4 regions of the Pantoea sp. E956-1 genome follow, and region 3 is predicted to be linked to each of the others. Evidence: predicted binding sites of a transcription regulator. Region 3 holds the regulator's gene; each other region holds the start of a gene.
What was found. The regulator CRP, encoded in region 3, controls carbon source genes, mostly activating them, when cyclic AMP is high. The targets are predictions, from matches to a motif close to ATGTGANNNNNNTCACAT.
Positions count from the first base shown of each region.

Region 1: a site for CRP is predicted at 3,521-3,538, ahead of AC0T7J_RS19340 (nucleoside-specific channel-forming protein Tsx). Genes of this name have one in related genera too.
Region 2: a site for CRP is predicted at 4,510-4,527, ahead of AC0T7J_RS05850 (YfcZ/YiiS family protein). Genes of this name have one in related genera too.
Region 4: a site for CRP is predicted at 5,729-5,746, ahead of AC0T7J_RS01925 (sugar transporter). Genes of this name have one in related genera too.

Region 1 covers NZ_CEUYZP010000009.1:107,172-115,135, forward strand. Annotated here, with positions in the region: gene AC0T7J_RS19320 (LysR family transcriptional regulator) at 1-548, opposite strand, end outside; gene AC0T7J_RS19325 (helix-turn-helix domain-containing protein) at 719-1,087, opposite strand; gene AC0T7J_RS19330 (response regulator) at 1,441-2,100, shown strand; gene AC0T7J_RS19335 (sensor histidine kinase) at 2,097-3,452, shown strand; gene AC0T7J_RS19340 (nucleoside-specific channel-forming protein Tsx) at 3,732-4,598, shown strand; gene yjdN (VOC family metalloprotein YjdN) at 4,691-5,128, opposite strand; gene AC0T7J_RS19350 (LysR family transcriptional regulator) at 5,203-6,099, opposite strand; gene AC0T7J_RS19355 (M20 family metallo-hydrolase) at 6,214-7,527, shown strand; gene AC0T7J_RS19360 (M20 family metallopeptidase) at 7,524-7,964, shown strand, end outside.
Region 2 covers NZ_CEUYZP010000001.1:1,219,288-1,227,251, forward strand. Annotated here, with positions in the region: gene sixA (phosphohistidine phosphatase SixA) at 1-331, opposite strand, end outside; gene fadJ (fatty acid oxidation complex subunit alpha FadJ) at 556-2,652, opposite strand; gene fadI (acetyl-CoA C-acyltransferase FadI) at 2,652-3,962, opposite strand; gene AC0T7J_RS05850 (YfcZ/YiiS family protein) at 4,121-4,417, opposite strand; gene fadL (long-chain fatty acid transporter FadL) at 4,776-6,059, shown strand; gene mlaA (phospholipid-binding lipoprotein MlaA) at 6,196-6,960, opposite strand; gene ccmI (c-type cytochrome biogenesis protein CcmI) at 7,111-7,964, opposite strand, start outside.
Region 3 covers NZ_CEUYZP010000006.1:214,442-222,405, reverse strand. Annotated here, with positions in the region: gene AC0T7J_RS16330 (hydrolase) at 1-461, shown strand, start outside; gene AC0T7J_RS16325 (YheU family protein) at 466-684, shown strand; gene AC0T7J_RS16320 (phosphoribulokinase) at 746-1,615, shown strand; gene AC0T7J_RS16315 (OsmC family protein) at 2,228-2,632, opposite strand; gene crp (cAMP-activated global transcriptional regulator CRP) at 2,936-3,568, shown strand; gene AC0T7J_RS16305 (YccS/YhfK family putative transporter) at 3,626-5,701, shown strand; gene argD (bifunctional acetylornithine/succinyldiaminopimelate transaminase) at 5,703-6,923, opposite strand; gene AC0T7J_RS16295 (aminodeoxychorismate/anthranilate synthase component II) at 7,005-7,580, opposite strand; gene AC0T7J_RS16290 (putative adenosine monophosphate-protein transferase Fic) at 7,622-7,964, opposite strand, start outside.
Region 4 covers NZ_CEUYZP010000001.1:387,168-395,131, forward strand. Annotated here, with positions in the region: gene bioD (dethiobiotin synthase) at 144-842, opposite strand; gene mlc (sugar metabolism global transcriptional regulator Mlc) at 956-2,173, opposite strand; gene AC0T7J_RS01905 (LysR family transcriptional regulator) at 2,304-3,197, opposite strand; gene AC0T7J_RS01910 (MFS transporter) at 3,293-4,546, shown strand; gene AC0T7J_RS01915 (hypothetical protein) at 4,714-4,974, shown strand; gene cybB (cytochrome b561) at 5,084-5,626, shown strand; gene AC0T7J_RS01925 (sugar transporter) at 5,801-6,985, shown strand; gene bhsA (multiple stress resistance protein BhsA) at 7,047-7,304, opposite strand; gene bhsA (multiple stress resistance protein BhsA) at 7,342-7,599, opposite strand; gene AC0T7J_RS01940 (TetR/AcrR family transcriptional regulator) at 7,907-7,964, shown strand, end outside.

The DNA.
Region 1 (7,964 bases), on a different contig from region 3:
TGGGTGATGGCGGGTCGCTGCGCCAGGTAGGCAGGCGCGGCATAGAGCCCCCACTCGATATCGCTCAGTACCCGAAAATTGCCCTGCTGTGGCGATCGGGATCGGATCACAATCGCCAGATCCGCCTGGTCATCGAGCCGATCGTGATTGCGATCGGTAAGATCAAGATCGACATTGATATGCAGATGGCGACGCAGAAAACGATTCAGGACGGGAACCACACACTGGCAGCCAAACGTGACCGGCGCCTGCAGCCTGATATGACCAGCGGGCTGCTGATGCAACTGCTGCACAAAGGCTTCGGCGCGCTGCACTTCGGCCAGCATCCGCACACAGTAGGGATAGTACGCCTGGCCCAGCTCGGTCAGCGCCAGCCGCCGGGTGGTGCGTTGCAGCAGCCGGATACCGAGCCGCAGCTCCAGACGGGCGATCTCCCGGCTGACATGGGATTTGGACAAGCCGAGTGCGCGTGCCGCCTCACTGAAACTCTGTAATTCCACAACCCGTGCAAATACCAGCATGGCGGTTAAATTCGCGCCGTTTTCCATGTTTACCGACTCCGACAGTAAAGGGATGCTGGCAACAAACTAACACGTCCGGACGAGGTCACTGAGGCTGAAGGGCAAAAAAAGGCGAGGCGAAGAGCAGGAGGAGAGAGGCGCAAAGAGCGGGCCGACCTTCCCGTCCGCAGGCTGTGACGGGAAGGTCTTATCAGGCATCAGCTGGCCATCGCCAGAGGGAATAGCAGCCGATCCGGCTCGACGCGACGCTGACGGCGCAACTGGCCAGGCGTCACCATAAAGTAGTTTTTAAACGTGCGGGTATAGGCCTGCTGGGTATCAAAGCCATAGTTCATCGCCACCTGGAGTATCGCTTCGTTGCTGCTCAGCAACGTGAGCGCAGACTCGGTTAAACGGCGCTGACGGATATATTCTGCCAGTGAAAAGCCGGTATGCTGGCGAAACAGCCGTTGCAGATGCCAGCGCGAATAGCCCGAGCGGCGCGCCACCTCATCCAGATGCAGATCGTGTCCTAAGTTGTTCTCAATCCAGTCCAGCAAACTCCGAATAAACTCGCGCTGATTCATGGTTCCTCCTGTTGATGCTGATGTGCAGTGGAGCCACTCTACCCGCTAAAATTTATCCCTTAATTAGCAGAAAATTAGCGCAGAATTAGCAACGGCGGAAACGGAGGCGGAATCGCGCGGCCAGCGGGGCTTGAGTGTGAAAGCTCGTGAAGAGATTGCTGCTGAAAAAAAGGTGGGAGATAAAAAGTGCTGCGTCAGTAGTGATGGAGGCGCGCCTGGAAAATGCGGATAGAGTTCTGATGGAGCACTGTAGATACAGCCAATGCCGCTATAGCGCGAAGTATGACGGCGGATAATTCTGGCCTAACAATTGGTGAGTAAACTCTCCCCTATCTTTATGAAGGAGATCAGCCATGCGCGTGTTACTGGTTGAAGATGATGAAATGATCGGCGCGAACCTGCAGCAGGCACTGGAGGGCGCGGGCTGGTCGGTGGACTGGGTGCGTGATGGCATCTATGCCCAGAATGCCTGGAGCGAAGGCGGCTACAGCTGCGTGCTGCTCGATCTCGGCTTACCGCGCGATGATGGCCTGCAGGTACTGCGTCGGGCGCGCGGGCGCGGCGACGCCACGCCGGTGCTGATTCTTACCGCACGCGACACGGTGGCGCAGCGGATTCAGGGACTCGACAGCGGCGCTGACGACTACCTGCTTAAACCATTCGATTTACAGGAAGTCATGGCCCGGATGCGCGCCATTACCCGACGCAGCCACGGGGCGGCAGACTCGGTGCTGGGCAGCGGCGATGTCCAGCTGGATATGATGACCCGTGAAGTGCTCTACAAAGGCCAGCGCGAGCAGCTTACGGCGCGCGAATATGCCCTGCTCTACGCCCTGCTGGAACGGCCAGGCGCTATTCTGTCGCGTGAGCAGCTGGAAAACCGCATCTATGGCTGGGGTGATGAAGTCAGCAGCAATGCGGTGGATGTCCTGATCCATGGGATGCGCCGCAAACTGGATAACGACGTGATTCGCAACGTGCGCGGGCTGGGCTGGCGGGTACCGGCAATATGAAACCCTTCACCTTTATGCGTTCATTACGCAACAAATTACTCTCTACGCTGCTGATTATTCATCTGCTGATGATAGGCGGCGTCACGTGGTATTTCTTCAGCTGCTACGGCGATATGGTCGGCACCATGAAGGACGATCAGCTGGCAAAAATCGCTGATGCCTGGTCCACTAATAAACAGATGCCCGCCCTGATGCCGATGCTTATTGCGCCTGATAAGGCGAAGAGCGCCTTTGTGGTGCAGCTATGGGACGAACAGGGTCAGTTACGGGCCAGCTCATGGCCGGAGCTGCAGGCTCCGCTGCAAAATCAACGGGGCTATCGCGACGTGCATGTGGGTCAGTGCGACGACTGCGAATGGCGCATCTATACCCGACCCGGCTTACCTGGCAGTGAGATCAAAACCATCCAGGTGATGCACAACCTCAGCTACATGAAGGCATTGATGGTCAAGCGGGCGCTGTCAGCGATCATTCCGTTGATCCTGATGATGCCGCTGTCACTGCTGGTGATCTGGCTGGTGGTGCGCAAGATCACCCGGGATCTGCAGGTCGCTTCGCGTCAGATTGCCGCGCAGGAGACGCATCATCCGCACAATGTCTCACCCGAAGGCTTGCCGGATGAGATCCTGCCGCTGGTGGCCGCCTACAACTCGCTGCTGAGTAAGTTGCGTGAGGCCTGGTCGTCGCAGCGTCAGTTCCTGGAAGATGCGGCGCATGAGCTGCGCACGCCAGTAACGGCGGTGACTTTGCAGCTGGAAAACCTGCGTCAGCATATCCAGCCAGGCGAAGCGAGCCGGCAGTTCAGCCAGCTGGAAGCGGGCGTCACCCGCACCCGTCATCTGGTCACGCAGTTACTCAATGTCTCGCGTCAGGATGACCAGAGCGTGGTCGCCAGCGTCGAGCATATCGAACTGGACGATCTGCTGAAAGAGAGCATTGAGCAGTTGATGGTGGTGGCAGATAAACGCGGCATCGATATCGGCTTCAATGGCTCCACGCAGTATCGTCTGCAGGCCAGCCGTTCCGAGCTGCGCAGCCTGTTCGACAACCTGATTGGTAACGCCATGTTGCACACGCCGGAGGGCAGCCTGGTCGATGTGCTGCTGCATCGGGTCGCAGGTAAAACAGTGGTCGATATTGTCGATAACGGGCCAGGCATGCCGGAATCCTTTATCGAACGCGCGTTTGACCGTTTTACCCGTTCGCCTGACGTTAAAGCTCAGGGCAGCGGGCTGGGATTATCCATTGTGCGCAACGTCGCACAGAAGCATCAGATTCACGTCGCCCTTTCCAATTGCCTGACGCCACAGGGTGCCATTTGTGGTTTACAGGTTCGCGTCACCCTTCCCTGATCCCGCCCGTTTGATCACGAACCAGACAACGTAAACGGTTGCCTGGTTCCGTTCGATCCTGGTCATTATTGTGAAGTGCATCACATTTTAGCTGAATTGTAATGCAACACTTTTTGACAAACGTGAGCAAAATCTATTTTCTATCGATCTGTTACAGGCACGCTACGCGGGCTGAAGAACTGGCTGTTAGTTGCTGTGAAACCCTCATTCCCATCAAGGGACCGATTTCTCTCTGACTGCGTCTGCTGTGCGGCGGTCAAAAGCATGTGGCTGATAATAATGAAATTTAAAACGTTGATAGCAGGTGCCGTGCTGGCATGTTCATTGAGTGGTGCTGCGCAGGCCGCTGAAAGCGATCCGCAGTATGTCTCCGACTGGTGGCATCAGAGCGTTAACGTGGTAGGCAGCTACCACACCCGTTTCGGACCACAGTTTAACAACGACGTTTATCTGGAATATGAAGCGTTTGCGAAGAAGGACTGGTTCGATTTTTATGGCTACCTCGACCTGACCAACTTCTTCGGCGCAGGCAACAGCAACGCCAACGGCATTTTTGATCACGGTTCACCGATGTTTATGGAGATTGAGCCGCGCTTCTCTATCGACAAACTGACCGGCACCAGCCTGGCCTTTGGTCCGTTCAAAGAGTGGTATTTTGCTAACAACTACATCTACGACATGGGCCGCAACAGCGATAGCCGCCAGAACACCTGGTATATGGGTCTGGGCACCGATATCGATACGCACAGCGATGTCGGCCTGTCGCTGAATGTCTACGCCAAATATCAGTGGGAAAACTACGGTGCAGCGAATGAAAACAGCTGGGATGGCTATCGCTTCAAGGTGAAATACTTCGTGCCAATCACCACGCTGTGGGGCGGTAATCTGGGCTATGTCGGCTTCACCAACTTCGACTGGGGTTCCGATCTCCGTGATAAAGGCGGTTCAGCACGCACCAGCAACTCCATCGCCTCCAGCCATATTCTGTCACTGGGTTACGATCACTGGCACTTCTCTGCGGTGGCGCGTTACTTCCACAACGGCGGACAGTGGGCGGATGGACAGGAACAGAATTTCGGCAATGGGCCGTTTGAAGTGAAATCGACTGGCTGGGGTTACTACCTGGTGGCGGGTTATAACTTCTGATTACGTGCGGCGGCCTGAATAGCGCCGCCGCACATTAATCCGGGTAATAACCATGAATACGGCGCCGCAAATTGCGACGCCGGCTGGCCCGATTATTCCTGCGGCTTCTCGACATTGATGCGCCACGGAATGTTGAACTTATCAATGAACATCGCGAATCCGTTCGACCAGAACGTCTCCTGCCACTCCGTTGTCACCTTGCCGCCTGCCGACAGTTTCTCAAACCAGGCTTTACCCTTTTCGACATCGGTAGTTGAGAGACTGACCGCGTAACCGGCATGCTCAGACGCTGGCGGCTGATCGGTGTTGCCATCGCTCAGCATCAGCTCGCCGTCACCAATACGCAGCTGGGCATGCATGATCTTTTCTGGCGGCTGCGGCGCGGCAGACTGATCGCCGACCTGCTCACCCTGATCCGGCATATCACCGAATTTCATTTTAGAGAGCAACTCTCCCCCGGTCGCCTGCAGGTAAAAGTCGATAGCCTCTTCGCAACGGCCATAGAGAAACAGATAAGGACTGACTTGCATCGTAACCTCTATATTTGTCGGGTGGATTTTTTCAGTACCTTAACAGTGTAGACGATCGACTTTACTCACTGATTTTACTGGCAATAACGGCGAAAGAGTTGTGCCATATAACTGCTCATTGGGGTCAGCGTCGTGTCTTTGCGCTGAATCAGATAGAAGATCGCTTTCGGCAGAGGTTCGTCGAGCGTCAGCGCCACCAGCGACCGACCCAGAATCGGGTCGTCAATGACGTCGACCGAGAGAATACTGATGAAATCGCTTTGCGCCACCAGGCTGGTGCAGGCCATAAAGGTTTCACAGGTCACCACGATTTTGGGTGCCATGCCACGCTCGCCAAAGAGATCGTGCAACAAACGGTAGTAACTGCCTTTGGGCGTTGGCATCGTCCAGTCCGCCTGCTGTAATTCCGCCAGAGAACGCGCCTTTTCCAGCGGATGGCCTTTGCGCACCACCACCTTGTACTCGCGCTCCATCATCCGCTCATACATCAGCTCCTGATCGAGATGGCTCTGATCGTAGGTATTAATGGTGAAATCGAGCGCGCCCTGGCGCAGTTCATGCACCATCGACACCAGCTGGCCTTCGACGATGCGCACCTTCACCAGCGGGTATTCGCGATGAAACTGATTAATCACCTGCGGCATAATGGTGCGCGCCACGCTGCCACCGACGCCGATATTCACCTGACCGCCACCCAGTCCCAGCCGCTGCTGAATATCCTCTTCGGCGACCCGCAGCTCTGCCAGCACCAGGCTGGCATGCCGAAAAAAGTTATCACCGATATCGGTTAACACTACGCCCTGCTGACGGCGGACAAACAGCTTTGCCCCCAGTTCGCGCTCCAGTTCCTGAATCGCTTTGGTTAACGCCGGTTGTGACAGCCCGGAAAGACGGCTTGCCGCCCGGATACTGCCCTGTCGCGCCACGTCAACGAAGGCGCGCAGCTGATGGAGCTTGAGATTGGCAGACATAATTTTGCGATAACCGTTGTTTATCAGTCACAAGATATTCGCATCTTATGCCGGTCAATACCATTGTGTAGATTCGGAGCAGTGCATAAAAAATCAACAACGAGGAGAGAGCCGATGAAACCCCTTTCAGAACACGTCAGCGCCCGGCTGCTACAGCTGCAACAGTGGCGTCGTGACTTCCATCACTATGCCGAATCGGGCTGGCTGGAGTTCCGCACCGCCACCTTAGTTGCTGAAGAGCTGCATAAGCTCGGTTATCAACTAAAGCTGGGCCGTGAGGTCATCGACGCCGACGCGCGGATGGGCTTGCCCGACGAGGCGGTGCTGAAGCAGCAGGAGTCGCGTGCGCTGCAACAGGGCGCGCTGCCGCAGTGGATCAGCCACTTCTCCGGCGGATTCTGCGGCATCGTGGCAACGCTTGAGACCGGCCGCCCTGGCCCGGTGATGGGCTTCCGCGTCGATATGGATGCCCTGGATCTCAACGAGAGCCAGGCTGACGATCATCTGCCGCAGCGAGAAGGGTTTGCCTCCTGCAACGCAGGCATGATGCACGCCTGCGGGCATGACGGCCACACCACTATCGGGCTGGGTCTCGCCTCAGTGCTGATGGCGATGAAAGATCAGCTCAGCGGTACGATTAAACTGATCTTCCAGCCCGCCGAAGAGGGGGTGCGCGGCGCAAAAGCGATGGTTGCGGCGGGCGTGGTCGATGACGTTGATCGCTTCACCGCGATTCATATCGGCACTGGCGTGCCGGCAGGCGAAGTGGTGTGCGGCAGCGACAGTTTCCTCGCCACCACCAAGCTGGATGTTCACTTCACCGGCGTCGGTGCCCATGCGGGCGGTCGTCCTGAAGAGGGGCGCAATGCCCTGCTGGCCGCCGCACAGGCAACGCTGGCGCTGCATGGTTTAACCCAGCACAGCGGTGGCGTGGCGCGGGTCAACGTGGGCGTGCTGCAGGCAGGAACCGGCCGCAACGTGGTAGCCGACTGCGCCCTGCTGAAAGTCGAAACCCGTGGCGTGACCAACCAGGTTAATGACGATATTTATCAGCAGGCGCTGCGGGTGATTGCCGGTGCGGCGGCAATGTATGGCGTTGAGCAGCAGGTCTCGCTGATGGGGGCCGCGCGCAGCTGTACCCCGACGCAGCCATGGGTTGATTTCATCCATCAGCAGGCGGACGCGCTCGGTATCTTCGACTCCGTGGTCGATCGTAAAGCGCAGGCAGCGGGTTCGGAAGATGCGACCTACATGATGGAACGGGTAAAGCAGCGCGGCGGTCAGGCCTCTTACGTCATTTTTGGCTGTGAGCTGGCGGCGGGGCACCACAATGCGAAATTCGACTTCGATGAGCGGGTGATGCCGGACGCCATCACGCTGCTGGCGACGCTGGCACTGAATCAGGCGCAGTATAGGGGCTCACGATGATGGAAGACTTTATTACCGACTATATCGATCGCCATCAGCTTCGTTTCAGCACGCTCAGCGATGCCATCTGGGACACGCCGGAGACCCGCTTTGCCGAAACCCGCTCGTCAGCCCTGCTTTCTGATGCGCTGGCAGAAGAGGGATTCAGAGTGGAACGCGGCGTGGGTGGCATCGATACGGCGTTTATCGCCAGTGCGGGCAGCGGCAAGCCGGTGATTGCCATTCTTGGCGAGTTCGATGCGCTGGCGGGTCTTAGCCAGCAGGCGGGCTGCGCCCGGCCGCAACCGCTGGAAGCCAACGGCAACGGACACGGCTGCGGCCACAACCTGCTCGGCACGGCGGGCGTTGCGGCGGCCTGCGCCGTGAAAGCCTGGATGGAACAGCATCACACGGGCGGCACAGTTCGCTTTTATGGCTGCCCTGGCGAAGAAGGCGGT
Region 2 (7,964 bases), on a different contig from region 3:
ACGGTAAATGTGAGATCACCAGAGCCGATTTCACGCCTTCATTCGCCAGGGCCTGCAGATAGCACCCGACCATCTCCGGATCGCCGCCCGGCGTTAATTCCGGCAGAACATCCTGGCTTTCCGGCAGGGGAAAGGCTTCACGCACGGTCGCGAGCGTTTGCTGCGCGCGTAAATAGGGACTCACCAGGACACGCTCAATGTCCGGCGTCTGACTGTTAAGCCAGTTGGCCATCTGACGTGATTCATTGCAGCCACATAAGGTTAAAGGCCTGACTGAATCACTGGCTGCTTCCAGAGCCGCATCGCCGTGACGCATGATAAAAACTTGCATAAAGCACCGCTGTTGTTTGTCGACATCGCCCGACGCGTAGCGCCTGACTCTTCACTCTGCGAATGAACGCTGTGTTTTACCCTAATGGCTTCAGTATAGTCAACCGGTTGTTTATTAAATAAGCACTTCTCAGAATCATGCTGCGCCGCACACTCTGGCGACGCTTTTCTAAGCCGCTGAATCGGATTGGTTATTCCATTTTCAGCAGAAATGTAAAATTTCGTCTATTTTGCAGCCGCCTGAATCAGCGCCTCACAGGGTGTGAATCGTTCGCCATGCTGCTGCGCAAGCCGGGTTAATCTGTTGACCACGTCTGCCGCGCCCACTTTGTCCATGTAGTGGAACGGGCCGCCTAAGAAAGGCGGGAAGCCGATGCCAAACACCGCACCGATATCCCCATCGCGGGCGCAACGAATCACCTGCTCATCAAGACAGCGGGCCGCTTCGTTCAGCATCATCATCACGCAGCGTTCAGCAATCTGCGCGTCACTTTGCCTGATCTGCGGTGAGACGTTCAGCAACGTATACAGCGAGGCGTCCGGTTTTTTACGCTGCCAGCGCGGCTGGTCATAGCGATAAAAGCCCTTGCCGTTTTTACGTCCCTTGCGGCCATCTTTCAGCACCGCATCAAAAGCGGCTGGTGCGGCAAAGCGTTCACCATAAGCCTGATGCAGGATGGGGCTGATTTTGCTGCCAACGTCGATACCGACCTCATCCAGCAACTGAATCGGGCCGACCGGGAAACCAAACTTCACCAGCGCCCGATCAATATGGTCAATCGGTTCGCCCTCCAGCAGGCAGCGCATCGCTTCATTTATATAGGGCGTCAGGATGCGGTTAACATAGAAGCCAGGCTTGTCCGCCACCACAATCGGGGTTTTACCCTGGCTGCGCGCCAGCGCCACAATCGTCACCAGCGTCGCGGTAGAGGTATTCAGATGAGGAATCACCTCCACCAGCGGCATTTTCTCTACCGGACTGAAATAGTGCAGCCCGATGACGTTCTCAGGACGCTGGGCGCCGGCGGCGATCGCCTCAATCGGCAGCGAAGAGGTATTTGAGGCAAACAGCGTGTGGGGCTGACAGTGTGCCTCTACTTCGCTGACCATCTGCTGCTTCAGGGCTAAATCTTCGAATACGGCTTCAATCACCACGTCGCGCTGTGAGAAGCCCTGATAATCGATGCCGCCCGTGATACGTGCCATCTGCTGCTGACGCTGTGCCGGAGTGAGCTGGCGTCGTTTAACTTTTTTGCTCAGCAGTTCCCAGCTAGTTTTCAGCGCATGGTTAACCCCTTCCAGGCTGATATCTTTAATGCGTACCGGCAACCCGGCGTTGATTGCGGTGACGCTGGCGATACCGCCGCCCATCAGGCCGCCGCCGAGGAGACCAACACGCTTAACGGTGCCGGGTTCCGCTTCACCGCCCCGCTCCTTTTTCATGGCCGTAGTCGCGAAAAAGATCCCGCGCAGCGCAACAGATTCTGGCGTCATCGCCAGCTCACCAAAAGCGCGTGCTTCAGCCTCATGCCCGGCCCGACTGCCCTGCTCCAGCCCGATGCGCACCACCTCAATAATGCGTTTTGCCGCCGGATAGTTACCCTGCGTTTTGGCGGCGGTCTGTCGGGTCGCCAGTGCAAACAGCGCCTGACGGCCAACAGGTCCGTGCAACAGACGGTCACGCAGCGGCAGTATTCGTCCGCTAACCTTGCCCTTTTTCACCCGGGCGATGGCGGTCTCCAGCAGAATCGCCTGCGGCACCGCGTCATCGACCACGCCCAGCTTACGAGCCTGTTTCGCCCGCAGGGCTTTGCCGGTCAGAATCAGTGGCAGCGCCTGCTGCACGCCGATTAAGCGTGGCAGCCGCTGAGTGCCGCCAGAGCCTGGCAGTAAGCCGAGCTGCACCTCCGGCAAACCGAGGCGGGTTTTATCATCCAGCGAGCAGATACGGGCATCACAGGCCAGGGCCAGTTCCAGTCCGCCGCCGAGGCAGGCGCCGTGGATCGCCGCGACCACCGGGAACGGCAGCGCGTCAAGCGCAGCCATCACTTCCTGGCCCTGTTTTGCCAGCGCTTCGGCTTCCTGCGCGCTCTTACAGCGGTCAATCATGCTGATGTCTGCGCCCGCGATGAAGTTGTCCGCTTTGCCGGAAATCAGCACCAGGCCAGCCAGTTGCGGATCGCGCCGCGCCTCCGCAATGATGGCGGTGATCTGCCCGGCAAATTCCGCTTTCAGGGTGTTCATCTTCTCACCAGGGACATCGATTGTAATGATGCCGACGTGATCCAGTCGCATCTTCAGATGAAACGCATTCTGCTCCATTATTCGGCCTCCAGAACCATTGCCGTACCCAGGCCGCCTGCCGCACAGGCCGTGACCAGTCCTAATCCGCCACCGCGACGGCGTAATTCATTCAGCGTCTGGGTGATCATGCGCGCGCCCGTGGCGGCAAAAGGATGACCATAGGCGATCGATCCGCCCAGCACGTTAAAGCGCTCTTCATTCACGTCGCCCAGCGCGTGTGGCCGATTCAGCACCTCACGAGCAAAGCGCTCGTCGCGAAACATGTGCAGGTTGCTCAGCGTCTGGGCAGCAAAAGCTTCATGCATATCGATCAGCGTCAGATCGGCAAGGGTTATGCCGGCGCGATCCAGTGCCAGTGGTGAAGCGTAAGCCGGGCCCAGCAGCATATCCTGCTGCACACCAATGGCGGTAAAGGCGTAGCTGCGCAGATAGCCCAGCGGCCTGATGCCCAGTTCGCGGGCGCGGCCCTCGCGCATCAGAATCACTGCCGCCGCGCCGTCGGTGAGAGGCGTGCTGTTGGCTGCGGTAACGCTGCCGTGCTGGCGATCAAATGCCGGACGCAGCCGGGCGTAATCCTCCGCTTTGGCTTTCATCCGCACGTTATTGTCCTGATCGATGGCGCTTTTCCACGGTGGCACAAAGGCAGCCATGACTTCCTGATTCAGTACCCCGGATTGCCAGGCCCTGGCGGCATGCTGATGGGATCGCAGCGCCAGCGCATCCTGTGCTTCGCGAGTGATGCCGTGACTCTTAGCCATCTGCTCTGCGGTGTCGCCCATGCGCAGGCCGGTCGAATACTCCGCCACGGCGGGCGGGACCGGCAGCAGATCACGCGGGCGCAGACGCCGCAGGATTTGCAGTTTTTGACCGACGCTGCGGGCTTTGTTGAGATCCACCAGCGCGCGGGCCAGCGTTTTACTGACCCCAATCGGCAACACCGACGAGGAGTCTGCACCTCCGGCGATACCGGCAGAGATGGTGCCCGCCAGCAGGCTTTCTGCCACATTCGCTACCGCCTGAAAGCTGGTGGCGCAGGCACGGCTGACGCTGTAGGCGTCGGTATCCACACTCAACCCGCTGCTTAAAACAATTTCACGCGCAATATTCGGCGCTTCCGGCATCTGCACCACCTGCCCAAAGACCAGTTGCTCGATCACCTCAGCCGGCAGTTCACTGCGCGCCATTAATTCGTTGACCACCATGCGTCCCAGCTCAATGGCGGGAATGCCATGGAAGCCGGTCGCCTGGCGTAAGAAAGGGGTGCGTAATCCGTGGGTTATTGCGATGCGTTCACCATCACGCGTCAGCAGCGGCTGCGCTTTGCTCATTGTTCTCACCTGTGGCTGGGACTGTGGCATCATTGCCTGAAGAGGTCTGACCTGATCAGTGTTAACCACAAGCGGGTGAGCCGCCAATATCGGAAGGGAAAAAGTGCGAAGGGAAACACGAAAATGAAAAACGCCGCAGTGACGCGGCGTAATGATACTTAACGCAAACCGAGCTGAAAAATCATGGTTTCAGCCTGGCAGCTGAAGGTGAAATCGATATCCAGCTGCACTCCCTGATCCACTTCGCTGAAGCGCGATTCAATCAGACAGGGTTCCGATTCAACTTCGCGGGCACGTTCGGTGAGTTGCGCTAATTTCGCTTCCGCATCGGCACGCTGAGCAAACCATTCTGACCAGCTGGCGGTGCAATCGGTGTTATCCATTACCGTGCCGACATCAACACAACAACAGGCTGCGGTTTCGGTCGCACTGCATTTTTTAATGGCATCAGTCATTTCTTTCTCCAGACCAGCAATGGCATAGGTTGAGCAATTTTATGGACGAAATTTTACCTGCTCGCTGAAAGATGCGCCACGCACCTGTTGCTAAGTGACGAATATCACAATAAAAATTGATCCAGAACAAACTGGAATGGGTATGCTGTCCAGGATCAGGGGCTTTTTGTTATGCAGATCGAATTTTAAGCGATCAAACCTGAAATATTTTAAAAACAATATTGCAACATGCACACAGGTCGGACCTATACTCTCCGCACTGGTCTGATATGTGCGCTTTACATCAGTCCCTACAATCCGCCGTCCTTTGTTACGCGACGTTATAGCGTTAAATAATAATTCACATGAGGTTGTGGTCATGAACCATAAAAACCTGTTTGCAAAGTCAGCCGTGGCGGCTGCAGTGGCGCTTGTTTCTTCCCACGTTTACGCTGCTGGGTTTCAGTTAAATGAATTCTCTTCGATTGGTTTAGGTCGCGCATATTCAGGCGAAGGAGCAATGGGTGATACCGCGGCGTCTGCCAGCCGTAACCCGGCGACAATGGCGTTAATGGATCGCCCGGAATTTTCAATCGGGGCGGTTTATATTGCGCCGGATGTGGATATCAGTGGTCGCAGTCCCAGCGGCCGCAGCCTGGATGCCAATAATATTGCCCCTAATCAGTGGGTACCTAATATTCATTACGTCCAGCCCATCAACGATCAGTGGTGGATTGGCGCATCTGCAACGTCAAACTACGGCTTAGCAACAGAATTTAATAATGGCTACACCGCTGGCGGTTACGGCGGTAAAACTGACCTGATGACCGGCAATTTAAATCTCAGCACCGCTTATCGGTTTAATGAACATTTTAGTGCAGGCATCGGTTTTGATGCGGTTTACGCTAAAGCCAAAATTGAGCGTTATGCCGGTGAGTCAGGCGCAAGGCTGGGGGTTCCGGCTGATACCCAGGTTGCCCATCTGAAAGGCGATGAGTGGGGCTACGGCTGGAATGCCGGCATCCTGTATGAAGTGGATGAAAATAACCGCTTCGGCTTTACCTATCGTTCAGAAGTTAAAATTGATTTCGATGGCGATTACAAAAGTAATCTCTCATCCCGGCTGAATGCGGTGAATAATCCGGAAGTGTCAGGCGTACCTTTTGGCACCAACGGCACCACCGTTCCGGGCGCGTTAACGCTGAATCTGCCAGAGATGTGGGAAGTGTCAGGCTGGCATAAAGTGGCACCGCAGTGGGCAGTTCACTACAGCATGGCGTACACCAGCTGGAGCCAGTTCCAGGAGCTGAAAGCCACTGGCTCTAACGGCCAGACGCTGTTCTATAAAGATGAAAGCTTCCACGACGCCTACCGTATTGCACTGGGCACAACCTATTCCTACGACAAGAACTGGACGTTCCGTACCGGTATTGCATTTGATGACAGCCCGGTTCCGGCCGATAAGCGCTCTATCTCAATCCCGGACCAGGATCGTTTATGGCTGAGTGCCGGTACTTCTTACGCCTTTAACGATGATGCCTCGGTGGATTTAGGCATCTCTTATATGCACGGACAGAAAGTCACGGTGAAAGAAGGTCCTTATACCTTTACCTCTGAAGGCAAGGCCTGGCTCTACGGCGCGAACTTTAACTATAAGTTCTGACTGGCTGGTACGAACAAAAAGGGCGACTCTGGTGAGTCGCCCTTTTTTGTGGCCGTGGATTGCTTAATGGCTCAGGGAGCATACGCCCTGCCCAAAGAGGCATAAACCGCCATCCCTGGCGGCGCAGCGCGGGCGATTACTCGGCGTCAATATCCTTCAGGTCATCCTGAATCGCGGCTGCGTTAGGATTATCTTCCGGCTTGAGCTTGCCGCCGCGCGCCAGGAAGTCGTGACGCTGGAAGTAAGCGTTACGGATAAAGGCGTACGGATCGCTCTGCTGTTTCAGGATTGCATCAGAGTCCAGCAGCTGCGCGCGGGTCTCAATTCCTTCAAGCGTCCATTTACCAATCGACATTGGCCAGGTCAGCCAGCCAAGGATCGGATAAAGCGTATCAACGTAGTCGCCGCCATCCTGACGCACCGTGAAGCTGCCGTATGCAGGCAATTCAACGTAAGGCCCGTAGCCGACGCCATAGTGACCCAGCGTGGTACCGAAACGGTGCGGCTCTTCACGCGCCAGTTCCGGGTTCGCCTTACCGGCAACGTCAATGAAGCCGCCCAGTCCCAGCACGCTGTTCAGGAAGAAACGGGTGAAGTGAATACCTGCATCACGTCCGTTACCGATCAGGATGGCGTTGACCATGCTGGCAGGTTCTTCCAGGTTGCCGAGGAAATTGCTCAGGCCGGTACGTGCCGGCACCGGCACATAATCACGCCAGGCCACAGCGACCGGACGCAATACATACGGATCCAGCACGTTGTAGTTAAAGTTAAACATCGTGCGGTTAAAGCCTTCGAACGGATCGCTGCGCTGAGCAGGATCGCTATTCGCCGGCTTTGAACTGGCACAACCTACCAGAAGGACGCTGGCGACAGCCAGGCTGGTCAGGCGATAATTCATTCCAATCTCCCTGTGCGGATGAAAAAGGTCTACCCATCGTTCAGGTCACAGCCCGGTATCGTATCGACTTACCCGATGAGCATAGCTGACTTTGTGCCAGAGGCAGCAGGCAATGGCACGCATCATCCTGAACGCGGTCAGTTGATGCGTTCAGGGAAGCTGCTGATTAATCTCTACCGCGATCGGCTGATGCCCATCCCAGGGCGTCACTGCGCTCAGACCCAGCCAGTCACCCGGCCGGGGATTGGCACTGCCGTCGCGGGAGATTCGCACCCGGACCTCAACCTGATGCTGCGCCGAAAGCAGGCGATCCGGCATCATGGCGTTGCTGTCATCCAGCGTCAGCGACAGCGGGAAGTGGCTGAGCGGCAGCCGCTTAACAGCCACCGGCACCGGTGAAGCACCGTCAGAAACCGAAATATACAACACTCCGTCCTGCGGTAACATTTTTTCTGCCTTCGGTGCCAGCGTCACGGTCAGCGCCAGTTGACGACTCTGTTGCCCGGCGGCACTTCTGGCCTTTTCGATGCTGCGGGCGATCATCGCGTGTCGCGAATCACCGGCCGGCAACAGACCCAGCAGGGTCTGCCATGCGTCGATAGCCTGATCATATTGCTGCTGTCCGTAAGCATTAAATGCCAGCAGGCTCAGCGTACGCAGGTTTTGCGGATCCGCTTTTAGCAATGCCTGCAGCAGCAGTGACGCCTGACGGTTATCCTGCGGATCAGGAGATCGCGTCAGGACTTCGGCATAATCCTGTTTTAGCGCCAGATCGTTGGGCGCAAGCTGTAGCGCATGCTCATATGCCTGGCTGGCCGTATCGGCATTATTCAGCACCATGCCGAGCCGTCCCAGCATCGTCCAGTCGGCCAGATTATCCGGTTCCGTTTGCAACGCGGTACGCAATCCGAGCTGTAAACGCGCCAGCTCCTCCATGCTCAGCGGTTTAGCGCCAGGGTCCATCAGTCGGGCACGCAGCTCAGGATACGCCTGCTGCACCTGCT
Region 3 (7,964 bases):
AGCCCTGTAGCCTAAAACTGGAAAGCGGCTTCTCACGCGTCTATCAATACTATTTGCTGGCGCAGCTCAAGAAAAATGCCCGCCGCAAACTGCACGCCTGGCCGGATACGCTGCCGGTCAATCTGGCGCAGCTGAAAGCGCTGCGGCGACTACGCGATTTTGATGATGCCATTACCGCCCGCGCCCACGGTTTTCTGGATGCGGCCGATTACTATCATCGTGCCAGCGCCATGCCCTGGCTGAAGCACGCAGAGAAACCGCTGCTGATCATTCACGCCAAAGATGATCCTTTTATGAGTGATGAGGTGATCCCGCACAGCAGCCAATTATCTGCCACTATTACCTATCAACTGACACCACACGGCGGCCATGTAGGTTTTGTTGGTGGGACATTACGCCAGCCTGAAATGTGGCTGGAACAGCGCATCCCCCAGTGGATCGCCCCTTTTCTGGATAACTGATCTCGTGATTATTCCCTGGCAACAGGTCTCACCTGAGACCCTTGAAAATCTGATTGAAACCTTTGTACTGCGTGAAGGCACGGACTATGGCGAGCAGGAACGCAGCCTGATCGACAAGGTGGCCGATGTGCGACGTCAGCTGGAAACGGGTGAAGTGGTACTGGTGTGGTCGGAACTGCACGAATCGGTCAATATCATGCCGCGCAAAGAATTTCGTGGCTGATGCACCCAACGGCATTTCGTGTTAACAATGCCTATTGCCCGACCTCACAGGGAGCTTTTCTATGTCTGCACGTCATCCCATTATCGCGGTGACTGGTTCCAGCGGCGCAGGGACCACCACCACCAGCGTGGCGTTTCGCAAGATCTTTCAGCAGCTCGATCTTCATGCGGCGGAGCTGGAAGGTGACAGTTTTCACCGCTTTACCCGTCCTGAAATGGATATGGCGATTCGTAAGGCGCGCGATTTAGGACGTCATGTCAGCTACTTCGGCCCGGAAGCCAATGACTTTGGCCTGCTGGAGCAGAGCTTTAAAGAGTATGGCCAGAGCGGACAGGGCCAGTCGCGTAAATATCTGCACACCTACGATGAAGCGGTGCCGTGGAATCAGGTGCCTGGCACCTTTACGCCGTGGCAACCGCTGCCGCAGAACACCGATATTCTCTTCTACGAAGGGCTGCACGGCGGCGTGGTAACGGCGCAGCACAACGTAGCAGAACAGGTTGATCTGCTGGTTGGCGTGGTGCCAATTGTGAACCTGGAGTGGATTCAGAAGCTGGTGCGCGATACCGGCGAGCGCGGCCATTCACGTGAAGCAGTCATGGATTCGGTGGTGCGCTCGATGGAAGATTACATCAACTTCATCACACCACAGTTTTCACGCACTCACCTCAACTTTCAGCGCGTCCCGACGGTCGATACCTCAAACCCGTTCGCTGCCCGCGCTATTCCGTCACTGGATGAGAGCTTTGTAGTGATCCACTTCCAGGCGCTGGAAGATATCGACCTCCCCTACCTGCTGGCGATGCTGCAGGGCTCGTTTATCTCGCACATCAATACGCTGGTGGTGCCTGGCGGCAAAATGGGTCTGGCGATGGAGTTGATCATGGGTCCGCTGGTGAAGCGGCTGATGGAAGGTAAGCGAATAGAGTAAGAGGTCAGCAAAAACCGCTCTGAGAGCAGATGTCTTTCACAAAGATGGTAAAACTGGTTTTCCTGCGGCTAAAGACTTACCGCTGAGCAGGCTTCAGGTAGCATACACCTTTCGCAAAGACGCAAAACCGCCATCCCTGGCAGGCTCAGCGCGGGCCATCCCTGGCCCGCGATGCTTTGCTACAGGTATATGCTCCCTTCACTTCCCGTCCGGCAACCGCATCCGGTTTCAGGAAGGTCGCTACAGACAACGCCTGGGCAGAAAGAATCTGGCAGCAATAGATAAGTTCAACACGCCGGGAACCGGGTCAGAAGAGGAAAGCGTCCCGCCGCCCGGATAAAAACGCCGGGAGCGTTTTTGAACAACGCAACGCGTTGGCCCGGTTACGGGCGCACCTCAGGGATGAGGTGCGTAATCGCGCGGGCCGGGCATGCCATGGATGGCGGCTTTTGCGTCTTTCCGATCTGACCCGGTTCCCTGCGCAGGCACAGTATCAAAGCGGATTCCCGATGCAGGCACAGTCTGACAGCAGAGCACGACAGATTTTGCCCGCGACCTTAAAAGATCCCTGCGGCTATTACAGCTCAATCACTAAAAGATCCCTTGCGGCTACTACAGCTCAATCACTTCATAGCTATGCGTAATGTTGACGCCTTTACCCAGCATGATGGCCACAGAGCAATATTTTTCAGCAGAAAGATCCACGGCGCGTGAGACCGCTTTATCCTGGAGCGCTTTGCCACTCACGATAAAATGCAGGTTGATGTGCGTAAAGATTCGCGGCGCCTCTTCACGACGTTCTGAAGTCAGTTTTACTTCACAATCAGCTACATCGTTGCGGCCTTTTTGCAGAATTGATACCACGTCAATCGCGCTGCATCCGCCCGCCGCCATCAGCACCATCTCCATTGGGCTGGGCGCTTTATCACCCGAATTTCCATCCATCAGTATCTGATGGCCGGATGAGGATTCTCCGAGGAATGTCAGCCCTTCTACCCATTTCACTCTTGCCTGCATGATTTTTGCTCCGGAATACGCTGTTTTGTCGCCAGAGTACGCTTTCGCCTGGTAAACAGCAATCCAGAGAAATCCGCCTGTAGCTGAAGCGAGACAACAGAAGACAGTCGGCAAAAGCTGTGCTACAAACAGTGCTGAAAATATTTTTCGTCACCCGATGGCGAAGCCGGGAAGAATGATGCGCACTGCGCCTGATGCGGCCCGAATAATTTCCTGAAATGGAAACGCTTGAAGCTTTCACCGCCTGACAGGGAAAACTGCCCCCTGTATTTTGGGCACGATTACAACAGAGGATAATAGCGAATGGTTCTCGGCAAACCGCAAACAGACCCTACACTCGAATGGTTCCTGTCCCATTGCCATATTCACAAGTATCCATCCAAAAGTACGCTGATTCACCAAGGTGAAAAAGCAGAAACGCTTTACTACATCGTGAAAGGTTCCGTTGCGGTTCTGATTAAAGATGAAGAAGGCAAAGAGATGATTCTTTCTTACCTGAATCAGGGCGATTTTATTGGTGAGCTTGGCCTGTTTGAAGAAGGCCAGGAGCGCAGCGCCTGGGTACGTGCGAAAAGCGCGTGCGAAGTGGCGGAAATTTCTTACAAGAAATTCCGTCAGCTGATCCAGGTTAATCCCGATATCCTGATGCGACTCTCATCGCAGATGGCGCGTCGCCTGCAGGTGACGTCTGAAAAAGTGGGTAACCTCGCTTTCCTCGACGTAACCGGACGTATTGCACAGACTCTGCTTAACCTGGCGAAGCAGCCAGATGCCATGACGCATCCCGACGGCATGCAAATTAAAATCACTCGTCAGGAAATTGGCCAGATTGTTGGTTGTTCACGTGAAACCGTGGGCCGTATTTTGAAGATGCTGGAAGATCAGAACCTGATCTCCGCACACGGCAAAACCATCGTCGTTTACGGCACCCGCTAATTCCTGTCACCCACGGCGTGATGGCAACATCACGCCGTTATTGTTTGTGTTGGGCCGATGTGGCGTCGAATTATTTACCATCCTGAAGTTAACTACGCCTTGCGGCAAACGCTGGTGCTCTGTCTGCCCGTGGCACTGGGCTGGCTGGCTGGCGACCTGCAAAAAGGTTTGCTGTTCTCATTAGTGCCCGCCTGCTGCAACATCGCCGGTCTGGATACCCCGCATAAACGCTTCTTCAAACGCCTGATTGTTGGCGGCAGCCTGTTTGCCCTCGGCAGCTTTCTGATGCAGTGGCTTACTCTGCATGCTATCCCTCTGCCGCTGATCCTGTTCGCCATGCCCTTGCTGCTCGGCGTCACTGGTGAAATTAGCCCGCTGCATGGTCGTCTGCTGCCCGGCACCCTGATCGCCGCCATCTTTACCCTGAGCCTGATTGGCCGCATGCCAATCTATGTCCCCCCGCTGCTCTATATCGGCGGCACGCTGTGGTACGGGCTGTTTAACTGGTTCTGGTTCTGGCTGTGGAAAGAGCAGCCAATGCGCGAAAGCCTGAGCCTGATCTACCGCGAGCTGGCTAACTACTGCGACGCCAAATATACCCTGCTGACGCAGCTGACCGATCCGGAAAAGGCGCTGCCGCCGCTGCTGGCACGCCAGCAGAAAGTGGTCGATCTGATCAACACCTGTTATCAGCAGATGCACATGCTGTCGGCAAGCCGCGATCACAGCCATAAACGGCTGACGCGCGCCTTTCAGGTGGCGCTGGATCTGCAGGAACATATCTCGGTCAGCCTGCATCGGCCGGAAGAGGTGCAGAAACTGGTCGAACAGAGCCACGCTGAAGCGGTGATCCGATGGAATGCCAAAACCATCTCGGCCCGGTTGCGGGTGCTGGCGGATGACATTCTCTATCACCAGCTACCCGATCGCTTTGCGATGGATAAACAGCTCGGCGCGCTGGAGAAAATCGCCCATCAGCATCCCGACAATCCGGTGGGTAACTTCTGCCTTTACCACTTCAACCGCATCGCGCGGGTTCTGCGCACCCAGAAACCCCTTTATCAGCGCGATCTGATGGCTGACCGCCAGCGCCGTCTGCCGCTGTTACCGGCGCTGCGCAGTTATCTCTCGTTCCGCTCATCGGCCCTGCGCACTGCCGGCCGCTTTGCGGTGATGCTGATGCTGGGCAGCGCGCTGGCGCTGTTCTTCAACATCCCCAAACCCTACTGGATCCTGATGACCATCATGTTCGTCAGCCAGAACGGCTACAGCGCTACCCGTGTCCGCATTCAGCACCGGGCACTGGGCACTTTTGCCGGTCTGGTGATCGCGGCCGCCACGCTGCGCATGGCGGTGCCGGAGTCGCTGGTGCTGCTGATCATGCTGGCGATTACCTTTATCAGCTATCGCTTTACCCGCCAGTTCTATGGCTGGTCGATGATTGGCTTTACGGTCACGGCGGTTTACTCGCTGCAATTGCTGTCGCTGAATGGCGCGCAGTTTCTGCTGCCGCGACTCATGGATACGCTGATGGGTTGTCTGATCGCTTTTGGCGGGATGCTGTGGCTGTGGCCGCAGTGGCAGAGCGGCTTACTACGGCAGAACGCCCATGACGCACTGGAAACCTATCAGGATGCGCTACGGCTGTTGCTGGGTGACGAACAGTCACCAGAGAAACTGGCTTATCAGCGGGTGAAGGTCAATCAGGCACACAATGCGCTGTTTAACTCACTGAATCAGGCGATGCAGGAACCCGCGTTCAACTCCCGCTATCTGAGTGATATGCGGCTCTGGGTCACGCACAGTCAGTTTATCGTCGAGCATATCAACGCCATGACGATTCTGGCGCGTGAGCACACCATGCTCACTGCGTCGCTGGCTGAGCGTTACCTGCAATCCTGTGAAATCGCGCTGCAGCGGTGTCAGCAGCGGCTGGAATATGATGGGGAAAGCTCACAGGTGAACCTGCTGGATGACCTGGAAAATATCAGTGAGGGACCGATAACGGTGGTGGAGCAGCATGTACGGCGCATTCTCGATCATCTGAGCGTGATGTACACCATTTCATCGCTGGCGTGGAACCAGCGGCCGCAACATGGCCGCTGGCTGATCAGACGCTTACGTAAAAACTAAGCTAGCCGTTGAGCACGTTGCCGACGGCCGTGGCGAAGCGGCTCATGCCCTCTTCGATATCGGCAGGCTCAATGATCAGTGACGGGGCAAAACGCATCACGTCGGTTCCGGCAACCAGCACCATCACGCCTTCTGCGGCCGCGGCATTCAGGATGTCGCGTGCTTTACCGGCATGCTGCGGTTTCAGCGCCGCGCCAATCAGCAGCCCCTTGCCGCGAATATCGCTGAAGAGATCATACTTCGCATCGATGGCCTGCAGCGCCGTGACAAAGTGCTGACGACGCGTCTCAACGCCTGCCAGCACGTCCGGCGTATTGATAATATCGAGCGCGGTTTCGGCAATAGCGCAGGCGAGGGGATTACCGCCATAGGTAGTGCCATGCACGCCCGGCGCCATCGTCGAGGCGATCTCGTTAGTGGTCAGCATGGCGCTGACCGGGAAACCGCCGCCCAGTGCTTTGGCTGAGGTCAGAATATCGGGCTGGACGCCATAATGCTCATAGGCGAACAGCTTGCCGCTGCGCCCCATGCCGCTCTGCACTTCATCCAGCACCAGCAGCGCCTGATGCTGATCGCAAAGCTCACGCAGTCCCTGCATAAATTCCTGCGTTGCCGGCACGACGCCGCCCTCACCCTGAATCGGTTCAACCACAATGGCGCAGGTGTGATCGTCAATCACCGCTTTCACTGCGTTCAGGTCATTGAATGGCACATGGACGATATCCGCCGGTTTAGGCCCGAATCCGTCAGAATATTTTGGCTGTCCGCCGACCGTGACGGTAAACAGCGTCCGGCCATGGAAGGCGTTATGAAAGGCGATGATCTTACTTTTGAATGGGCTGTGACGTTTGCAGGCGTAATAACGTGCCAGCTTAAAGGCAGCTTCGTTGGCTTCAGCGCCGGAGTTAGCGAAGAAGACACGCTCAGCGAAGGTCGCCTGAATTAACTTACTGGCAAGACGCAGCGCCGGTTCATTGGTGAAGACGTTGCTGGTATGCCACAGCGTCTCGCCCTGACTTTTCAGCGTCTCCACCAGCGCAGGATGGCAGTGTCCAAGTGCGGTGACGGCGATACCACCTGAGAAATCGATATACTCTTTGCCCTGCTGATCCCATACACGACTGCCCTTGCCTTTTACCGGCACGAACTGCGCAGGTGCATAAACAGGCAAAATAACGTTATCGAACGTCTCCCGCGTGACCGCAATTTTTTCCGCTGCCATTAGTGACTCCATTTAAATGATTATGGTGATGCCTTGAAATAATAATCATAAAATATGCATAAAAAATCACTCAAAGGCAACTTATTGCTCAAGGAAATTACGCAGCAGCTGATGTCCCTGCTCGCTGAGAATGCTTTCGGGATGGAACTGCACGCCTTCCAGCGCCAGGGTTTTATGGCGGAATCCCATAATTTCGTCAGGCTCGCCGTCACGCACCGTCCAGGCAGTCACCTCAAAGGCATCAGGCAGGGAGTCACGTTGTACAATCAGGGAATGGTAGCGGGTTACGGTCAGTGGATTATTCAGATTGCGGAACACGCCCTGGCCGGTGTGCTGAATCGCAGAGGTTTTGCCGTGCATCACCTGACGTGCACGCACGACCTGCGCGCCATACGCCTGCGCAATCGCCTGATGACCCAGACAGACGCCCAGCACCGGCAGCTGACCGGCGAAATGCCGGATCGCCGCCAGCGAAATGCCTGACTCCGACGGCGTGCAGGGACCAGGCGAGATCACCAGATGAGTCAGCGGTAATGCCGCCATCTGCTCCAGCGTGATGGCATCATTACGCACCACCTGAACCTGCGCGCCAAGCTCGCAGAAATATTGATAAAGATTCCAGGTAAAGGAGTCGTAATTGTCGATAAGCAGCAGCATGGTCAGTCCAGAATAATTACCCGCGCCGCTATTCTACGCGGTTAAGCCGCCTCGCTCACCACTTTCGCAAAGACCTGCTCCAGCAGAGTCAGATCTCCGGCCACACCGGCCTGATTCGCCGCTTTCCAGCTCTCAGCGTCAGTCTCTTCCCAGGAGAGCAGATAACCGGCATGCAGTGCCAGCTGTTCAAAGAAAATCCGCTGCGCCCGACCGTTGCCGTGGCGAAAAGGATGCAACATATTGATTTCGCAATAGTAGTGGGCGATACGCTCAATGAACGCGTCACGCGGCAGGTCAGCAAGTCCCTTCTCCTCCTCCAGCGCGGCCATCAGGGCGTTACCTTCCTTTTCGATATATTCGAAATGACAGAACGGCGTCTCATCG
Region 4 (7,964 bases), on a different contig from region 3:
GCATTTTCTGCGCCATGACGCCGCGATTTGGCCTTATCAGAGCCAGGTCTTTCAATTATAAATGGAAATAGTTGCAGACAGCCGGTAACCAGCCTGAAACTTTAGGCTCATTACCGACTCGGATGACTTAGTTTGTTTCATAATCAGGCGATCTTTGCACTCACAGCGTGCAGACTGTTCTGCTCAAGTAAGGAAATATCAATCCAGGACGTGAGGTCGCGCTGTTCAGCACGCGGCAGGTAAGGCAGTTCGCCCAGCAGCGGTGCCCCAATTTTTTCGCGCAGGATCTCGATAATGTCGCTGTATTGCGCCAGTCCCGGATTGATACGATTGGCTACCCAGCCCACCAGTGGCAGTCCATCCTGCGCTATCGCCTCTGCTGTTAACAGGGCATGACTGATACAACCCGACTGGATGCCGACCACCAGTACCACCGGCAGTTGCTGCTCAACGACCCAGCAGGAGAGCGGACGTCCGTCGTTCATCAGGCTGCGCCAGCCGCCAGTGCCCTCCACGACCACGCGATCGGCCTGCTGAGTCAGGCTGTTTAAGCCCTGCGTCAGCAAGGCATAATCAATGATCTGGCTCGGATGGGTGCAGATCTCCTCTTCCTGAAAGGCCAGCGGATTGATCGCCTGATAGGGTAAGTCGATGGATGAAGCGCTTTGCAGAACCTGTGCATCTTTGTTACGCAGGCCGTCAGCGGTTTTGACCGCACAGCGCGCGACGGGCTTGTACCCGACGGCACTGAGCCTGGCCTGGATAAAACTTTGTAACAGGGCCCGTGACACCACCGTTTTGCCCACTGCGGTGTCAGTGCCGGTAACAAATAGTCTGTTCACTCAACTTCTCCTCTCGAACCGTTGCGGTTAATCGGTGATTAACCTTGCTGCGAACCGGCATTTTAAGGAATAGAGGATGAGAACGGATTGCGTTAGCGCAAGATTAGGCCTGCTTAACCTTGCAACAGTTTCACTAACAGATGTCCGTTATAGAGCGCATCTTTGATCAACGCTGCGCCGCCTAACGTTCCCGGCTCGCTAAATTCGGTAGGTGCCAGCTGGATAGTCGCGCTGTAGGCCGGGAGTGATTGCTGCAAAATGGTGTTGCTCACGGCCGGAAACAGCACATCCGCGGCGGCATTCAGAGGGGAACCGATAAGAATATGTTGAGGATTGAAGATATTGACCATCATCGCCAGAATCCGGCCAACGTGATGACCCACGCTGGCGATAGTGTCGCGCGCCAGACGGTCGCCAGACTGCGCAGCCGCGCACAGCGACTCCAGCGTCAGCGGCTGATTATTGAGCAGGCTGTCGGGCTGGGCAGGCAGACGCTGCGCCGCCAGCGCCAGCAGACTGCCGGTGCTGGCCACCGTTTCCAGACAGCCATGATTACCGCAGTAGCATTGCTGACCATACGGGTCGATCTGAGTATGTCCGATCTCGACCAGCGCCCTGCCACTTTTATGCAGCAGCTGACCGCCACTGATCACCCCGGCGCCCACGGTTTCATCAATCACAATCTGAATCACATCCTGCGCCCCACGTGAGGCACCAAACAGCGACTCCGCCAGCGTCCAGGCTGAAATATCGTGCTGCACAAACACCGGTAAGCCGGTTCGCGCTGCCAGCGCATCCCCCAGCGGCATATCGCGTACCTGATAACCCGGTAGCCGGTGCACCACACCTGACGCGGCGTTGATCAGTCCTGGCAATGTAATGGCAATGGCTGTGAGACGTTCCAGCTTCTTCTGATGACGAATAAAGAAGGCATCAACCTGTTCAATCAGCGCGGTAAGCAACGGCTGCGCAGACTCATCAGGCAGCGGCAGACTCTCTTCCACCAGTCCCCGACTGCTGAGATCGCGCAGCGTGAACGTCATGGCACCACGATGCAGACGAATGGCCAGATAGTGCCAGGCGTCGGTATCCAGTATCAGGCCAATCGCCGGACGACCACGACTGCCGGGATCCTGAAACTCGGTCTCCTGCACTAAATGCGCGTCCAGCATTTCACGCACAATTTTGGTAATGCTGGCCGGGGCGAGCTGAGCACGGCGGGAAAGTTCGATACGCGAAATGGGACCATAGCGGTCAATTAAACGATATACGACACCTGCATTAGTCTGCTTGATCTGGTCAATGTGGCCAGGTTGACTGTCCGGATTCACAACCCTGCTCCCGGTTATTTTCGCGCTTCTAAATAAACATGCACCATGGTGAGCCAGATCCGGCGACAGCGTCAAATATTTGATTAGAAATGTGATTTATCGCACAGATTGATACGGTGTTGTCCGCGCTTCAGGGCCGGTTTTCACGCAGTAACGCCATCATGTTCTCCATCTGCGCATTTATTTCGCGTCCGGCTGACCAGACCAGCCACAGCTCTGAAACGGCATCCTCTTCCATTAATGGCAACCAGACCAGATCGGCCAGCCGCGCCCGACGAAAGGAGGCAGGCAGGATGGAGACGCCTAACCCGGTTGCCACCAGCCCCAGTATGGTCATCGCCTCACCCACTTCCTGCGTAATAAAGGGCTTGATGTGGTAGCGGTGCAGCAGCGCAAGAATATCGCTATAGAGCGCGGTTCCGCCCTGAGGATCAAAAAAGACAAAGGGTTCCGCCGCAAGGGCAGTGACAGAGATTTTTTCGGCGTCAGCCAGCGGATGCGCCTTATGCACCACGGCATAAAGCGGCTCACTCAGCAGCAGCTGATGACGCAGATCGGCGGGCAGCGGCGTGTTGCGCATTACGCCAAGATCGAGCCGTCCATCATGAAGCGGTGCCAGTTGCTGGCGGGTATTAATCTCCTGCATCTGAATATGTACCTGCGGCCAGCGCTGACGAAACCGAAATAACGCGTCAGAGACCACGGCAGTAAACGGGGCCGAGGAGGTAAAACCAATCCGCAGCTCCCCCTCTTCACCACGATGCAGCCGGGCGGCGCGATCGGCCGCCTGCTCAACCTGCAACAGAATCGCGCGGGCGTCACTCAGCATTTGCTGTCCGGCAGCGGTAAGCTGCACGCTGCGGTTAGTACGATTGAACAGCCTTGCGCCCGTTTCTGTTTCCAGTTGAATAATCTGCTGGCTGAGCGGTGGCTGAGAAATGTTCAGACGCTGGGCCGCTCGCCCGAAATGTAACTCTTCCGCCACCGCAACAAAGTAGCGCAGGTGACGCAGTTCGATATTCATATCTTAAACGTCTCATTTGAGATTATTAATATATTAGACATCATAATGCCGCTTTCCTAAGCTGACGACAGGTTTTCTGAATTTGAGGAAGATGTGTGAGTCACTCTACACAGGCAGTCCCAGTGGATGAGAATGCGGTCTCTGCACCGCCAGAGACCGTTACCGCTTCAGGTCATGTCCGCCGGGATTCGCCACAGTTTATGCGCGTGACGCTGGCGCTTTTCTCCGCCGGGCTGGCGACATTTGCCCTGCTCTACTGTGTGCAGCCGATTCTGCCGGTGCTGTCACAGCAGTTTGGTGTCTCTCCGGCAACCAGCAGCCTGTCGCTCTCCATCTCTACCGGCCTGATGGCGCTGGGCCTGCTGGTTACCGGGCCGCTCTCTGATGCCATCGGTCGTAAATCGGTGATGGTCACAGCCCTGATGCTGGCCGCCATCTGCACGCTGATCTCGGCCACCATGACCAGCTGGCACGGCATTCTGATAATGCGGGCGCTGATGGGATTGTCGCTGAGTGGCGTGGCGGCGGTCGGCATGACCTACCTCAGCGAAGAGATGGATGCACGGGTCATCGCCTTTTCAATGGGGTTGTATATCAGCGGTAACTCGATAGGCGGGATGAGCGGTCGTCTGCTGAGTGGTGTACTGACTGACCTCTTCTCATGGCGACTCGCTGTGGCGGTGATCGGCTGTTTTTCGCTGGCCTCGGCGCTGATGTTCTGGAAAATTCTGCCTGCGTCGCGCCATTTCCGGCCCATGACGCTGCGTCCGCGTAATCTGCTGATTAACTTCCGGCTGCACTGGCGTGATCCAGGCCTTCCGTGGCTGTTTGCCGAAGGATTCCTGCTGATGGGAGCCTTTGTCACCCTGTTTAACTATATTGGCTACCGTTTACTGGATGCGCCCTGGCATCTCAGCCAGGCCGTGGTCGGGCTGTTATCAGTGGTCTACCTCACCGGCTCCTGGAGTTCGCCTAAAGCGGGCGCGCTGACCAACCGCTGGGGTCGGGGACCGGTGATGCTGGGTGCAACAGCCATCATGCTGCTGGGTTTGCTGATTACCGCCTTCAACTCACTCTGGCTGATCCTGCCTGGGATGATGCTGTTCACAGCCGGTTTTTTTGCCGCCCATGCGGTTGCCAGCGGCTGGATTGGCCCCCGGGCGCGCCGGGCAAGAGGCCAGGCCTCTTCGCTCTATCTGTTCAGCTACTACGTGGGTTCCAGCGTCGCGGGTACGCTGGGCGGCCTGTTCTGGCATCATTTTGGCTGGGGCGGGATTACGCTGTTTATCAGCGTCCTGCTGATCCTGGCATTGCTGGTTGCCTGGCGCCTCCACAGTAAAAAACTCTGAGAACCGCCTCTTTTGCCAGGCCAGACGTCTCCGTCGGGCCTGGCAGCTCATTACACTTCATGCCCTATTCAGATCCACGGCAAACAAAACGCCGGATTCCCGCTATAATTCTTTTTATTGTAATAATTTATTTGCTTTGCCTTTTAGCATGGCAACAAGGAACGCCTGTGGCTACCTACTATTACGTCAATAAACAATCAGGATATAACAATAATCATGTGGTTCATGCCGCGGGCTGCCCCCATCTTGCTGACATCGATAACCGGATGTTTCTGGGCAGTTTTTACCATGTGAATGCCGCCATCCTGCAGGCAAAAAAATATTATGCTGGCGCGATTGGCTGTGAAAACTGTTGTCCGCTCAACAAAGCCGATCAGCAGGCCACTCAGCTCAGCGTGGCCCTGAAACACACGCCGTCTTCGCGTTAATCTGATTGGGCAGGTAAGGTAAAAAAATTTCCCGCTGCGCTAATTTATTAAGAATTAACGCTGTTTTCCGTTATGTTAATCCTCCTGATTCTCTATAACGGAATGCACTATGCGGGATAAGTTTGCGCGCGTTCAGATAGCCCTTCACTGGCTCACCTTTTTACTGGTGGTGACGGCCTACGCCACCATTGAACTGCGAGGCTTTGCACAGCGCGGATCCTGGCAGGGTTATGCCATGATCATTACCCATTTCAGCGCTGGCGCGACCATTCTGGTACTGATGCTTGCCCGCCTGTTTTTACGCACCCGGCATCGCACACCGCCCATTACTCCCGCTGCGCCGCGCTGGCAAACCGGGCTGGCACATCTGACTCATACCCTGCTCTATGCCCTGTTTATCATTCTGCCGATCCTCGGCCTGACATCGCGTTATCTTAAAGGTCGTGAATGGTGGCTGTTTGGCATCAGCATGCCGGTCGCGCCTGAACCTGACTTTGATAGAGCGGATATGCTGATTGGCTGGCATGAAACCCTGGCACCGCTGGGTTACTGGCTGATCGGACTGCATGCTGCTGCCGCGCTGTTCCATCACTATTTGCTTAAAGACAATACTCTGCTGCGAATGATGCCCGCCCGTCGTCGCGGTCAATAACCTCTGGCTATCGCCCTGCGATGGGGCGATAAAAAAATTTCAGCATTAAAAGGCGTTTATAAGGTTTCTCTTCCCGCTTTATTCACTACAATGGTCAGTAATTTGTGACGCAGGTCACTTTCGCTGGATGTTTCTGCCACATCCGATTCGCTGTACTGACTGACTTGACTCCTCATGCAACCAACTACTGTTTCACGTAAAACTGCCTGGCTACGCGTGGTATTGCTGGCCATCGCCGCCTTTGTGTTTAATACCACCGAATTTGTGCCGGTTGGCCTGTTATCCGACATCGCTGCTGACTTTTCAATGCAGACGGCTGACGTCGGGATCATGCTGACCATCTATGCCTGGGTGGTCGCACTGCTCTCACTGCCGCTGATGCTGCTGACCCGCAATATTGAGCGACGACTGCTGCTGGGCGTGCTGTTCCTGATCTTTATCGTCAGCCACGTACTTTCTACCGTCGCCTGGGATTTCCGGTCGCTGATGGTGTCACGTGTGGGCATCGCACTGTCTCACGCGGTGTTCTGGTCGATCACCGCCTCGCTGGCGATTCGCGTCGCTCCGGCCGGTAAGAAAACGCAGGCGCTGAGTATGCTGGCAACCGGTACCGCGCTGGCGATGGTGCTGGGCGTGCCGATTGGCCGTGTGGTGGGGCAGTATCTTGGCTGGCGTACGACTTTCGGCGCGATTGGCCTGTCCGCGCTGGTGCTGATGATTATGCTGGTGCGCATCCTGCCGCGTCTGCCGAGTGAACACACCGGCTCGCTGAGCAGTGTGCCGATGCTGTTTCGCCGTCCGGCGCTGGTCAGCATGTATCTGCTGGTGACGCTGGTGGTTACCGCGCATTACACCGCTTACAGCTATATCGAACCCTTTATGCAGACCGTGGCCCATTCCAGTGGCAACTTCACTACCCTGCTACTGCTGCTGTTTGGTTCCGCGGGCATTGTGGGCAGCGTACTGTTCAGCACACTGGGTAATAAGTTTCCCTCCGGACTGCTGATTGCGGCCATCGCCCTGATCACCCTGTGCATGGGCCTGCTGATTTTTGCTGCCGTTCGCCCTGCGGCTATTTCAACGCTATGCGTTGTCTGGGGAATGGCGATGATGATGATCGGACTGGGTATGCAGGTGCGGGTGCTGTCGCTGGCACCGGATGCCACGGATGTGGCGATGTCGCTGATGTCCGGTATCTACAATATTGGTATCGGCGCGGGTGCGCTGCTGGGTAATCAGGTTAGTCTGCATCTGAACATGGCGGAAGTCGGTAATGTCGGCGGAATGATTGGTCTGGTGGCGTTACTGTGGTGTGTTTATATCTTCCGTCGTTATCCACAGTTACGCAGTAACGGATAATAAAAAAGGCTTCAGATAAGCGGGTTATCTGAAGCCTGTTTAGGGTTATTTACCGCTCACTTTATCTATAAAGAACGGCTGTGCCATGCAGGTTGTTGCTGCCAGAGGTCGAAGTAATGCGGAAAGACTTTGCTCCTGCATCGCTGGCCTTTTCTGACAGTTGCTGCTCCAGCGAAAGCAGATTAGAACTGCCCGTTGCGCTGATGACACCGATTTTTTGCTGATCCAGCGGTGTGCTGCTGACCTGCTGGGCCGCTACGCTGGCAAATGACAGACCGCTCAGCACAGCCGCCACGACCATCATATTGATACTTTTCATAACGAACCCCTCTCACTTATTCAGCTGAAAATCAAAATTACTGATAAATCACAGCCGTGCCGTGCAGTTTGTTCTGACCGCTGGTTGAGGTGATACGGAACGATTTTGCACCCGCTTCATCCGCTTTGGCACTCAGCTGCGCTTCAACGGAAGTCAGATTGGTGCCACCCAGTACAGAAATGGTGCCAACTGGCTGCTGATTAGCAGGTTCGCTGGTTACGAGGTCCGCGGCAGATGCGCCAAACGTCAGAGTTGTCAGTGCCAGTGCTGCCAGAGTGGTTTTGATGTTTTTCATAATAATCTCTCTATTCGGTATTGAAATTCGGTTGGTCTGAATGGGTTGTCACTATTTAATTAATGACCGTTAAACAAATGATAGACCCCGATACGGTTTGTCGTCAATATTTATTTAATGAGCGTTATTTTATTCGCGAAGTGCCGTGATTATGGGCTTCAGCCTCTTTTCTGACTTAACCTCAGGGGCTCTAACAAAGCCCTGGCGCACAAAATGGCAACCCCAGCAGGCGACATCCGCGCCAGGCCTTGCACATTTTTATAATGATCGGTAATTTAATAAGGTGTTTTACTGTCAGTGAGGGCTTATGAGTCAGGTTCAGGATTGCGATGTAAAAAAATGCCGCGGCCGACCAAAAGTGTTTG